Linked DNA regions of Martelella endophytica. The protein of the gene in region 1 interacts with the protein of each later gene in a pairwise test. Links are inferred from orthologs where the notes say so. Each region holds a gene or a part of one and is shown in the gene's direction. Other genes may lie near its edges.

Evidence for each region.
Region 2: the proteins of TM49_RS06495 (region 1) and mntR interact in binary tests that used the Escherichia coli proteins (3 or more experiments, as listed by UniProt). The link is inferred for Martelella endophytica from one-to-one orthologs.

The regions. Positions count from the first base shown.
Region 1 is NZ_CP010803.1:1,418,161-1,424,309, reverse strand. Bases 1,495-4,256 are described here. They hold TM49_RS06495 (methionine ABC transporter ATP-binding protein), read left to right. Parts: upstream 1,495-2,206; coding sequence 2,207-3,307; downstream 3,308-4,256. Other genes in these bases: TM49_RS06485 (MetQ/NlpA family ABC transporter substrate-binding protein), read left to right, coding at 4,024-4,256; TM49_RS06490 (methionine ABC transporter permease), read left to right, coding at 3,297-3,965; TM49_RS06500 (type 1 glutamine amidotransferase domain-containing protein), read right to left, coding at 1,495-1,814. In the rest of the region: beta-galactosidase BglB, read right to left, coding at 1-1,032; more of TM49_RS06500, read right to left, coding at 1,254-1,494; more of TM49_RS06485, read left to right, coding at 4,257-4,803; TM49_RS06480 (MetQ/NlpA family ABC transporter substrate-binding protein), read left to right, coding at 4,993-5,781; TM49_RS06475 (inorganic phosphate transporter), read right to left, coding at 6,095-6,149. UniProt on the Escherichia coli protein: Part of the ABC transporter complex MetNIQ involved in methionine import. Responsible for energy coupling to the transport system. It has also been shown to be involved in formyl-L-methionine transport.
Region 2 is NZ_CP010803.1:3,282,635-3,288,948, forward strand. Bases 2,025-4,951 are described here. They hold mntR (manganese-binding transcriptional regulator MntR), read left to right. Parts: upstream 2,025-3,235; coding sequence 3,236-3,667; downstream 3,668-4,951. Other genes in these bases: TM49_RS15000 (Nramp family divalent metal transporter), read right to left, coding at 2,025-3,049; TM49_RS15010 (YciI family protein), read left to right, coding at 3,697-4,053; TM49_RS23080 (DUF1127 domain-containing protein), read right to left, coding at 4,164-4,373; TM49_RS15020 (ArsR/SmtB family transcription factor), read left to right, coding at 4,490-4,951. Outside these bases: TM49_RS14990 (RNA methyltransferase), read left to right, coding at 158-940; murI (glutamate racemase), read left to right, coding at 933-1,739; more of TM49_RS15000, read right to left, coding at 1,742-2,024; more of TM49_RS15020, read left to right, coding at 4,952-5,206; TM49_RS15025 (helicase HerA domain-containing protein), read left to right, coding at 5,304-6,314.

The DNA.
Region 1 (6,149 bases):
GTGGTCGAGGTCGTGGCCGATCGCCGTGCCGAAGGAGACCTGGACGAGTTCCCCATCGGCATTGATGTTGTCGACGACGCCACGCACCGCCCGCCCCGCCATATCGCGATAGTCGCTGTCGAGCAGCCGCATCCGGCTGCCCTTCAGCAGGCCATAGGCAAAACCCGCCGTGGCCGAGGCCTCCTCATAGCTTGCCGGATCGTCGATCAGCGTGTGCCAGAGCCCCGATGCCGCCTGCGTCTCCTTCAGCGTTTTCGCCTGTCGGCGGAAGGTGGAGAGCAGATGGCGGCCGATCGGGTCCTTTTCCGAAAGCCCGAGAATGTCAAAGAATTCCGGGATCGCGATCGTCACCCAGCTATTGCCGCGCGCCCACAGCGCATCGGCGAAATTGTGGTTGCCGTCGAAGGTCCAGCCGTGGAACCACAACCCGCTCCGGCGATCGGCGAGATACTGGGTGTGGACGAGGAACTGGTATTTCGCCTCCTCGACATAGTCCGGCCGATCAAGCACGAGCCCGATCTTGGCCAGCGGCAGCACGCTCATCATCAGCGTGTCGTCCCACATCTGCTGGTGGTTGACCGAATTGTAGACGATATGCTGCAGGCCACCCTCTTCGGTACGCGGCATCTCATGCATCACCCATTCCGCCCAGGCCTGAAGATAAGGCCGCCACACCGGGTTGCGGGTCGTCTCGTAGAGATGGGCAAGCGTCAGGAACGGCGCGACCGTGTTGACGTTCCTGGTCGGCGTCCCCTCGGCAAGACGGTCGGCGAACCATTGCTCGATGATGGCAAGCGCCTTGTCGCTGCCGGTCATTTCCCGGTATTTCCACAGCCCGTAGAGACCGATGCCGTGGGTCCACTCCCAGCCGGCCCAGCCCTTGGTGTCGATCACCCGGCCGTCCTCAAGCCGGAGCAGGAATTCCCCGGTCTCATCCCTGATGTTGATGAGATTGTCGGCGAGTTTCTCGATCAGCGCGCAGACATCGTCGCGCGAAATGAAATGCTCCCTGCGGCGCAGAAGCGGGTCCATCGCAGCCTCCCAACCCTTTGTCCCGGCACGGGCCCGTGCCCGCTTGATCCTTCGACGCGCGCCACCGGCACGCGACGCCCGGAGATGAACATGTCCGGGGCAGCGGCGCAACGACTTTGTTACCATCCGGTAGGAACTTCCGCACGAAGCGTTGTCAGAACGCAAGACCGCCGCCTCCTTTCGGGAGACGGCGGTCAAAACCAGTCGGTCAGCGCGTAGCGTCAGGCGGCGCGGCGTTCGTGGCGGCCTTCCTCAACCTCCTCGACGATCTTGTCGACGAAGGCTTCGAGGTCCTTCGGCGAACGCGAGGTAATGATGCCGTTGTCGGTCACCACTTCATGATCGTGCCAGTTGGCACCTGCATTCTTCAGGTCGGTCTGGATCGAGTGATACGAGGTCACGTCGCGGCCCTTCACGATCCCGGCCTCGACCAGCATCCACGGGCCGTGGCAGATGGCGGCGATGATGCGGCCGGAGGCTGCGAAAGCCTTGACGATGCCGACGGCAGCGTCGCTGGTGCGCAACACGTCCGGGTTGATCTGACCGCCCGGCAGGACAAGCGCGTCATAGTCGTTGACATCAACGTCATCGAGCGTGATGTCCGCGTCGACGCTGTCGCCCCAGTCCTTCTCGTCCCAGCTCTTGATCGGGCCCTTTTCGAAGGATGCTATGGTGACTGCGGCACCGCGCTTCTTCAATTCGTCGAGCGGAACGCGCAGTTCCGAGCGCTCGTAGCCATTGGTCGCCATGATGAGAATTTTGGATTTATCGATGGCAGGCATCTTAACCTCCTTGGTTTTCTCAGGCGTGATAGCGAAGTTGCATTCGCTTCTGCCGGATAAACGCATGTCCCCGCCAGCCGTTCCGAAAACAGACCAAGGTAAAAATGTGGCAATGCCGACGCTTATGATTGGCGCGGTCTGCCAACCATGGCTGCTCCGGGCACGCTCCCGCTCAAGATGATACGCCATTCGGACGCGGTCGCCGGGCGGCAGCCTTTTGTTCATTACTGTCTCGTCTCGCGCAAAACACCTCCTATTCCTCCGCCATGTCGGCCCGCTGACATTTTCGATTTGAAAACATCGGGTCCGGAGTGCTAACGGATTGCCAACCTTTTCCAAGCGGTTTCCTGCAGGTTTTCTCGCCGGTTTCCAGCGCAGCAGAAGAGAATCCGATGGCAGAACATGTCTCCGGCCTGGCCGAGCAGTCGGTTGTTGAAACCGGCTCGCCGATGGTCAGCTTTGAAAATGTGACCAAGTCCTTCAACAGCCGGGAAACCGGCAGGAAGGCTTTCAGAGCGCTCGACAATATCAGCTACAGTGTCCCGCGTGGCGCAATCACCGGCATTATCGGGCGCTCGGGCGCCGGCAAGTCGACGCTTGTGCGCCTGGTCAACGGTCTCGAGCGTCCGAGCGAAGGCCGCGTCATCGTTGATGGCACGGATGTCGCGGCGCTTGACGAGGTGGCGCTTCGCTCCGTCCGGCGCTCGATCGGCATGATTTTCCAGCACTTCAACCTGCTGTCATCACGCACGGTCTACGACAACGTCGCCATGCCGCTCGAGATCGCGGGCGTGGCAAAGCAGGATATCAAGAAGCGGATCGAGCCGCTGATCGATCTCGTCGGCCTGTCGGAGCGCACGCGCCATTACCCGGCCCAGCTTTCCGGCGGACAGAAGCAGCGGGTCGGCATCGCCCGCGCGCTGGCCTCCGAGCCGAAGCTGCTTCTGTCGGACGAGGCGACATCGGCGCTCGACCCGGAAACGACCCAGCAGATTCTCGGCCTCCTGAAGACGATCAACCGCGATCTCGGCCTGACCGTGCTGCTGATCACGCACGAAATGGAAGTGGTCAAGGCCGTCACCTCGCGGGTCGCGGTGATGGACAAGGGCCAGATCGTCGAAAGCGGCCGCACCTTCAATGTCTTCACCGCGCCTGAGCACGAAACCACCCGCTCGATGCTGGCGGCCCTGCCGGGCGGCAGTCTCCCGGACTGGATCGGCCGGCAGGTGATCGCCGCGCCGAAACCCGGATCGAACGCGCTGCTGCGCCTGCGCTTCTTCGGAGAGACCGCCGATCAGCCGCTGGTCTCTCAGCTGATGACGGTGCTTGAAAGCCCGGTCAATATCATCGCCGGCACTGTCGACGAGATCGCGGGAGAACCTTACGGCACGCTCTATGTCGCCTATTCGGCAGATCCGGCGGTGATGCAGAAGGCGGATCAATTCTATGCCCAAACCGGTCTGAACGCGGAGGTCGTCGGCTATGTCGCCTGATATGCTCATCTCTCTTCTGACCAGGGGAACGCTGCAGACGCTGCAGATGGTCATCGTTTCCGGCCTGATCGGAACCGCGCTCGGCCTGCCGATCGGCATTTTCCTTGCCACGAGCGGCAAGGGCGAACTGCTGCAGGCGCCGATGCTCAACCGCATTGTCGGCCTGATCGTCAATGCGACGCGGTCCACCCCCTTCATCATCCTCGTGGTCGCGATCATTCCGTTCACGCGGCTGATCGCGGGCACGTCGATCGGCACCCAGGCCGCGATCGTGCCGCTGACGGTTGCCACCATCCCGTTCTTCGCGCGCCTTGTGGAAAGCGCGATCCGGGAGGTCGACAAGGGGCTGATCGAGGCCGCGCGCGCCATGGGCGCGACGCCGATGCAGATCGTCATCAAGGTGCTGCTGGCGGAATCGAAGCCCGCCATCACGCTTGCCTTCACGCTCACCATCGTCAGCCTGATCGGCTATTCCGCCATGGTCGGCGCCGTCGGCGGCGGCGGTCTCGGCGACCTCGGTATCCGCTATGGCTATCAGCGCTTCATGCCCGGTGTCATGCTGGCGGTTGTCGTCGTGCTGATCGTGCTGGTGCAGGCCATCCAGAGTGCCGGCGACCGGCTGGCGCGCGGCTTTGACAAGAAAAACCGGAGCCAGTAAGGCCTTCGTCAAAGCGAAGCCCGATGCAAATTCCCCTCCCGAGAAAACAGGAACTGTCATGAAGAAACTGATGACCACCGCGGTATTGGCGGCCCTCCTCTCCGCCGGTCTGGCGCACGCCGAGACCAAGAAGGTCGGCGTCACGCCCGGCCCGCATGCCCAGATCGTCGAGAAGGTCAAGGAAGTGGCCGCCGAGAAGGGCCTCGACCTCGACGTGATCGAATTCTCCGACTACGTCGTGCCCAATCAGGCCCTGGCCGATGGCGACCTCGATATCAACTCGTTCCAGCATCAGCCCTATCTCGACAATCAGGTCGCCGATCGCGGGTTCGATCTCGTCAGCGTCGCCCAGTCGGTGAACTTCCCGATGGCCGGCTATTCCAGCAAGATCGACAGCAAGGAAGGTATTCCGGACGGAGCGACCTTTGCGCTTCCCAACGATCCGAGCAATGGCGCCCGCGCCCTTCTGATGCTTGAAGATCAGGGCATGATCGGCCTGACCGAAGGGGTCGGCGTGCGCGCGACCGTGCTAGATGTCGTCGACAATCCGCACGACTACAAGTTTGTTGAGCTCGATGCCGCCCAACTCCCGCGCGCGCTCGGCGATGTTGACGTGGCGCTGATCACCACCAATTACGCGCTCGATGCCGGCCTCAACCCGGTCAACGATTCGCTCTTCCGCGAAGGCGCCAAGGCTCCCTATGTCGGCGTCATTGCGGTGCGCGCCGAAGACAAGGATGCCGACTGGGTGAAGACCTTCGTCGAGAGCTACCACAGCCCGGAAGTCAAGGCCTACATCGAAGAGCAGTTCAAGGGCGCCATCACGCCGACCTGGTAAGACCTATTGGCGCGCCTGCCAGACCGTCAGCCGGGCGCGCCAGTTCTTTGGCAAGAAATTGCGTCAGTGGACGCACTTTGGAAACCGGATTTCTTCAGAGACACCCGTCCGGCCGCTAAACAATCAAAACATCACAGGAAACCGAGCGTGGCCGGCAAACCCGGAGTGACCGCGCCCTAAGGACACGAAATGAAACGCGTATCGATATTCGCCGCTCTCACCATCGCGGCCGGCCTTGCTGCAGGTTCCGCACTCGCCAAGGACAAGATCATAGTCGGCGTCACGCCCGGCGCGCATGAGGAAATCCTCGAACAGGTCCAGAAGCTGGCCAAGGAGCAGGGGTTTGATGTCGAGATCGCGACCTTCAGCGATTACGTCGTGCCCAACCAGGCGCTGAACGACGGCGACCTCGATCTCAACAGCTTCCAGCACGTCCCCTACCTCGACAACCAGGTTGCCGATCGCGGATATGAACTGACGGCCGTCGGCAAGACGATCATCACGCCGATGGGCATCTATTCCAACAAGGTCGAAAGCGTCGATGACATTCCGGAAAACGCCCGCGTGGCGATCCCGAACGACCCGACCAATGGCGGCCGCGCGTTGCTATTGCTGCAGGACAAGGGCGTCATCAAGCTTGCCGATGGCATCGGCCTGAAGGCAACGCCGCTGGACATCGTCGAAAACCCCAAGAATATCGACATTCTCGAGTTGGATGCAGCCCAGCTGCCGCGTGTTCTCAACGATGTTTCGGTGGCCGCGATCAACACCAATTATGCGCTTGATGCCGGTTTCAACCCGATCGAGGACTCGATCGCCATCGAAAGCCCCGACAGCCCCTACGCCAATGTGATCGTCGCCCGCACGGAAGATGCCGACGCCGACTGGGTCAAGCAGTTCGTCGAGATCTATCAGTCCGATGAAATCCGCAGCTTCATCGAAACCACCTATGGCGGCGCGGTCGTCCCGGTCTTCTGATCAATGAAAAAGCAACGTCGCTGGCGCTATTAGGCGCCATTTCCGGGTCGATGCTCAATCTCCCCGTCGGGCGGTGGCGCAGCAATCTTGAAGGTGCAGCATTGCCTTGCTGCACCTTCATGCTTTTTACCCCATAGACACCGCTACCGAAACCAGCGTTCCAGCAGCGAGGCAGCATCCTGGTTAAGGTAGAGCGTCGCATGCGTTGTCTTTTCATCGGCCCGAAAAGCGAGTCCCTACTGTCGCCCGGCAGCTGACTTTCAACCAGCACATTCCTGCTGCATCGAACCGCAATCGGGCCTCGTGGACTTCATTAGAACCCGATTGCCCGCAGCAGCAGGAAGCATGCAGCCGATAAAAGTGCGGCG
Region 2 (6,314 bases), 1.9 Mb from region 1 along the record:
GCGGCGCACTTCCGGGCGCGATTCGGCAGAAGTTCCATCGCGCCGGATTGATTTGGCGACGCCGACGCCCTAATCAGTCGGTCAGTCAGGTTCGTCGGCAAATGGTGCAGAAACCATCAGGTTGCGAGCCTCTTTTCCGGAGAATGAAGAAGAGACGATGGCAGGAACGAATTCGGAGCGCACCATGATTGCCGAAGGACCGGTGGTCATTCTGGTCAATCCGCAGCTTGGCGAGAACATCGGCATGGTGGCGCGCGCCATGGCCAATTTCGGACTGGCGGAGCTCCGCCTTGTCGACCCGCGCGATGGCTGGCCGAGCGAGACGGCGCGGGCCGCCGCCTCCAAGGCCGATCACGTGATTGACGGCGCCCGAGTGTTCGACCGGCTCGAAGATGCGATCGCCGACCTGAACTTCGTCTATGCGACGACGGCGCGAAGCCGTGACGGCTTCAAGCCTGTGCGTGGGCCGACCGTTGCCGCGCGCACACTGCGGCAGCGTTTCACCGCCGGCGAGCGGACGGGCATCCTGTTCGGGCGTGAGCGCTGGGGGCTCAGCAATGAGGAGGTGGCGCTTGCCGACGAGATCGTCACTTTCCCGGTCAATCCGGCCTTTGCATCGCTCAACATTGCCCAGGCCGTGCTGCTGATGTCCTATGAATGGATGAAATCCGGTATGGCGGACGAGGCGGAGACGCCGTTCCAGGCGGTCGAGCAGACGCCGGCCACCAAGGAGGACCTGTTCGGCTTCTTCGGCCACCTTGAGGATGCCTTGGATGCGCGCGGTTATTTCCGCCCTGCCGACAAGCGACCGCGCATGATCGAGAACCTCCGCTCAGTCTTCACGCGCCGAGCCATGAGCCTGCAGGAAATCCATGTTCTAAGGGGTGTTATCTCCTCGTTTGATCGCTACCGGCGCAAGGAGAACGACGACAATGACTGAGGCTGCCGGCCCGGTCCTGGTGTTCGATTCGGGCATTGGCGGGCTCACCGTGCTGCGCGAGGCGCGGATGCTGATGCCGGAGCGCCGCTTCGTCTACGTTGCCGACACCGCGGCCTTCCCCTATGGCGACTGGGACGAGGAGGCGCTGTTGGCGCACATCCTTGCGCTTTTCGAACGGCTGATCGAGGATATACGGCCCGTCTGCGTCATCATCGCCTGCAATACCGCGTTCACGCTTGCGGGCGCTGCATTGCGGGCGCGGTTCACCGAGATGGATTTCGTCGGGACGGTTCCCGCCATCAAGCCGGCCGCCGAACGCACCGTGTCCGGTCTGATCTCGGTTCTGGCTACGCCGGTCACCGTCAAGCGCGATTACACCCGGACGCTGATCGAAAGCTTCGCCAGCCATTGCCACGCCCGGCTTGTCGGCTCCCGCTATCTGGCCGCACTTGCCGAGGACTATATCTGCGGCATCGAGGTTTCAGACAAGGCATTGTGGGACGAGATTGCGCCGTGCTTCGTCGAGGAGGAGGGGCGGCGCACCGACATCGTCGTGCTCGCCTGCACTCACTATCCTTTCCTTGCCAACCGGTTTCGCAAGCTCGCGCCGTGGCCGGTGGACTGGATCAACCCGGCAGAGGCAATTGCCCTGCAGGCCCGGCGGGTGATCGGCCGGCATGGCGGCGCAGATGCCATCAGCGGCCCCAATCCGGATTTCGCCGTCTTCACGGGCAATGCCAGCCCGGCGATGAAACGGCTGATGCAGGGCTTCGGCCTTTCCGTCGCCCCGCCTGCCTAGCCTCAGTCGAGGCCGGGGATCGGCACGCCGAAGGTCTGGGCGAGCAGCACCAGGTTCAGCGAAAGAACGGCGGCTGCACCGATGATGGCGAGCGCACCAATGAGACGGCCATTGGCGAATTCGCCCATCACCTTGCGGCTGCGGGTAAAGATCACCAGCGAAATCATCGGCACGGGGAGCGCGATCGACAGGATGATCTGGCTCACCACCAGTGCCTCGGTGGCATTCACGCCAAGCGCCACGACGACGAAGGCCGGCACCATGGTGATCAGCCGCCGCAGCCAGATCGGAATGCGGAAGCCGATGAAGCCTTGCATGATCATCTGGCCGGCCATGGTGCCGACGACCGAACTGGAAATGCCCGAGGCAATCAGCGAAATCAGAAAGGCGGCCGCCGCCGCGCCGCCGAGCAGTGGTGTCAGCATGTGGTAGGCGGTTTCGATTTCGGCGACTTCGCTGTGGCCGTTATGGAAGGCGCTCGCCGCCATCATCACCATCGCCATGTTGACGACGCCCGCAACGGCCAGTGCCAGCACCACCTCGACGTTCGAGAAGCGCAGCACGCGCCGCTTTTCGCTGTCGTTCTTGACGGCCACACGATGCTGGGTGAGCCCCGAATGCAGATAGACGGCGTGCGGCATGACGGTGGCGCCGATAATGCCGACGGCGATTGCAAGCGCGGTCGCATCCGGAATGTCCGGCCGCACCAGGTGGAAGCCGGCCTCACCCCAGGCGATCGGGGCAATGAACAGCTCCACGACATAGCAAAGACTGATGACGCCGATGAGGCTGCCGATGATCAGCTCCATCGGGCGGAAGCCGCGACTTTCAAACAGCAGGATGCCATAAGTGACAACCGCCGTGACACCCATGCCCGCCATCAGCGGCATATCGAACAGCAGCGCGAGGCCGATGGCACCACCGAGGAATTCCGCGAGATCCGTGGCCATCGCCGCGATCTCGCTGACGATCCAGGCAATGATGACCACGGGCTTGGAAAATTCGTCGCGACAGACTTCTGCGAGATTGCGGCCGGTGACGATCCCGAGCTTGGCCGACAGTGCCTGGAACAGCATGGCGATCAGGTTCGCAAACAGCACCACCCAAAGCAGGGCATAGCCATAGCCGGCGCCGGCCTGGATATTGGTCGCGTAGTTGCCAGGATCGACATAGGCAATCGAGGCGATCACGGCAGGGCCGGCAAAGAGCAGCGCCGCGCGCGGCCTCACCTTGCCGGATGCGAGCGCCTGCTCGATGGCCGTGTTGGTCCTGTCCGTCAGTGACGGGCGCTTGGAGGGCAGATCTGACATGGGGCGGGGCACACCGGTATTGTAGAATTATTCGAAATATAGCCTAGGCTACATATTTGTCAAACGTCGTTATCGGCGTCTCTGTTCCAACGAAAAGTTTGCCTTGCGCGGACCCTCAGGATAGAACGATACGAAGAGAATTTAGCCACGGCTACAGATTCGCCCGGCTGGGAAAGAGGGCAGCGGATGACGGAAGATGACAGAACGGCGGACGCAGAGGCGGCCGACCGATTTTCGAAGGTTCGCTCGGAGCGGGCGAGCGCGCTTCTGGAGGATTATACTGAACTCATCGCCGATCTCATGGCCGAGCATGGCGAGGCCCGCATCGCGGATATCGCCCGCTCCATGGGCGTGGCCCATCCGACCGCAACCAAGGCGGTGGCGCGCCTGAAGCGGGAAGGGCTCGCGACCTCGAGGCCCTATCGCGGCGTGTTTCTGACACCCGCCGGCGAGGCCATGGCGGAGGAGGCGCGTCAACGCCACGGTATCGTCCGCGACCTGCTTCTGGCCGTCGGCGTTCCGGCTGAAGCGGCCGAACTTGATGCGGAGGGGATCGAACACCACGTCTCGCACGATACGCTGCAGGCTTTCGCGGCCTTTCTCGAACGCAAGAACTGAGTTCGCGCCTGCTTGCGGTTTGATGTCCGATGGTTCATCATCCGATCATGACCAAGTATCTGATTTCCTTTCCGGCCGAGGCCATGGTCCTCAGCGACGCCGATCTCGAGCGCGCCGTCGTCGATTCGCATGCTGTGATCGAGGAAGCCAAGGCCGCGGGGGTCTATGTCTTCGGCGGAGGGATCGACGAGCAGGTCGACCCCGTTCTGGTGTCAGCCGACCACACCGTGTCCGTTTCGGTCTATCCGGGAAGCCGACTCAATGGCGGATTTACAGTTCTGGAGCTGCCCTCTCGCGAGGCTGCCATTGAATGGGCTGCCAAGATCGCTGCAGCCTGTCGCTGCCCGCAGGAGCTTCGCGCCTTCATGTACAACCCGGCAAGCTGAAACCGGCTCCGGTTTATATCGTGTGATGGTAGCGGCACTTAGCTGCCCGACATTCTGGTTTAGGCGTATCTCCGTCGACAGCAGGTGAGCCCGTTTGACCGCAAACCAAATCAGTCCCAGAACGGTCTCCCGGCTTCCTGCCGCGCCTCGTCGGGGGTGACGCCGATATCGCGCAGGTGGTCGTCGGAAAGCTGGAGCAGCACCAGTCGCTGGCGTCGCCGCTGTGGCCAGTGGACGAAGACTGTCCGCATCAGCCGTGCCGAAGCGCGCCGGAGTGTGCACAAAAGCATGGGGGATGCGGTTGAATCGATCTCGGTCATGGTTTTCCTCATCGGTTGATGACGAGGGATCTAGGCCGGATAGGCGCTTCAGTGTTTCGGTCGCCACCGAAGTATCGGGCGCTGACGTGGTGGCTGGCGGGTGCTAGATTGCGGCCATGACGAACATGGTCTCAGCCAATACGCTCGCATCCGTCGCCGCCCTGATCGGTGACGTCGCGCGGGCCAATATCCTCTCCGCCCTTCTCGGCGGACGGGCCCTGACGGCGGGCGAGCTTGCACAAGCGGCCGGCGTTTCGCCGCAGACGGCAAGCGGCCATCTCGCGCGCCTTGTCGACGGCGGGCTGGTCAGCGCCGACAAGCAAGGCCGGCATCGCTATTTCCGCCTTGCCTCGAACGAAATTGCCGACCTTCTCGAGCAACTGAGCGCCGTTTCCGCCGCAGGGCCGCGCCGCTACCGGCCGACCGGACCGAAGGACGAGGCGATGCGGGTGTCGCGAACCTGCTACGACCACATGGCGGGAACCATCGCGGTGGCGCTGACCGATGCGCTTGTCGAAGGCGGCCACGTCGAAATCGAGGGCCGCTCCGGGATCGTGACAGAAAAGGGGTCAGCCTACCTTCAGGGCTTCGGCATTCCGCTGGACCGCGCCGGCGAAAGCCGCCGTGTCTTCTGCCGCGCCTGCATGGACTGGAGCGAGCGGCGCTATCATCTCGGCGGCTGGCTTGGCGCTGCGGTGCTGCTGCGGTGCGAGGAACTGCACTGGGTTCGCCCGGTCAAGGACAGCAGGGCGCTGCGCCTCACCCGGGCCGGGCAGGCGGGGTTCTCCGAAGTCTTTGGCCTGCGCGAAGAGGTGCTGCGCATCGTCACATAAGCTGATAACGGAAAGCTGTGGAAACGCCTTCCGTGTCTCCACCGCCGCCGCTCCGACCTGATAGAACGGATGCAATCCACAGAAAGGGTATGACGCAGTGCAAGTCGACATCGATATGGGAACGACATCGACGGGTGACGTGGCCAAACTCGATATCGAGGAGCTGCTCGCGACCCGTCTTCTGGTGCAGGGCAATTCGGGCTCGGGCAAATCGCATCTTCTGCGGCGTCTTCTCGAACAATCGGCGAAATGGGTGCAGCAGGTCGTCATCGATCCCGAGGGCGACTTCGTCACGCTTTCCGATGCCTTTGGGCATATCGTCGTGGATGCCGAGCGCTCCGAAGGCGAGCTGATCGGTATTGCCAACCGCATCCGCCAGCATCGCGTTTCCTGTGTTCTGACGCTTGAAGGTCTGGAGCTCGAAGACCAGATGCGCGCCGCGGCCACCTTCCTGAATGCACTGTTCGATGCCGATCGCGACTACTGGTACCCGGTGCTGACCGTGGTCGACGAAGCGCAGATGTTCGCGCCGACCGCCGGCGGCGATGTGATCGAGGAGGTCCGCCGCCAGTCTCTCGGTGCGATGACCAACCTGATGTGCCGCGGCCGCAAGCGCGGGCTGGCCGGCGTGATCGCGACTCAGCGGCTGGCGAAGCTTGCCAAGAACGTCGCAGCCGAAGCCTCGAACTTCCTGATGGGCCGTACCTTCCTTGATATCGACATGGCGCGCGCCGCCGATCTTCTTGGCATGGACCGGCGCCAGGCGGAACAGTTTCGTGACCTGAAGCGCGGCAATTTTGTTGCGCTCGGCCCGGCGATGAGCCGCCGGCCGCAGAAGGTCACCATCGGCCCGGTTGAAACGTCGGCGCGATCATCGAGCCCGAAGCTGATGCCGCTGCCGGACAAGCCGGAGGATGTCGAGGACCTGATCTTCACACCGGATCCGGAGGATCTTGCGCGTCAGGCGACGGCGCCGCGCCGGGTCACGCCGCGGCCGCGGCCGACCGTCGAGATCATTGATCAGCTGTCGAAATCCTCCGAGACTTCAGAGGTTCACGAGCCGCGCGGTCCACGGGTCGCCGTGATGTCGGACGAGGAAAAGGCAGAC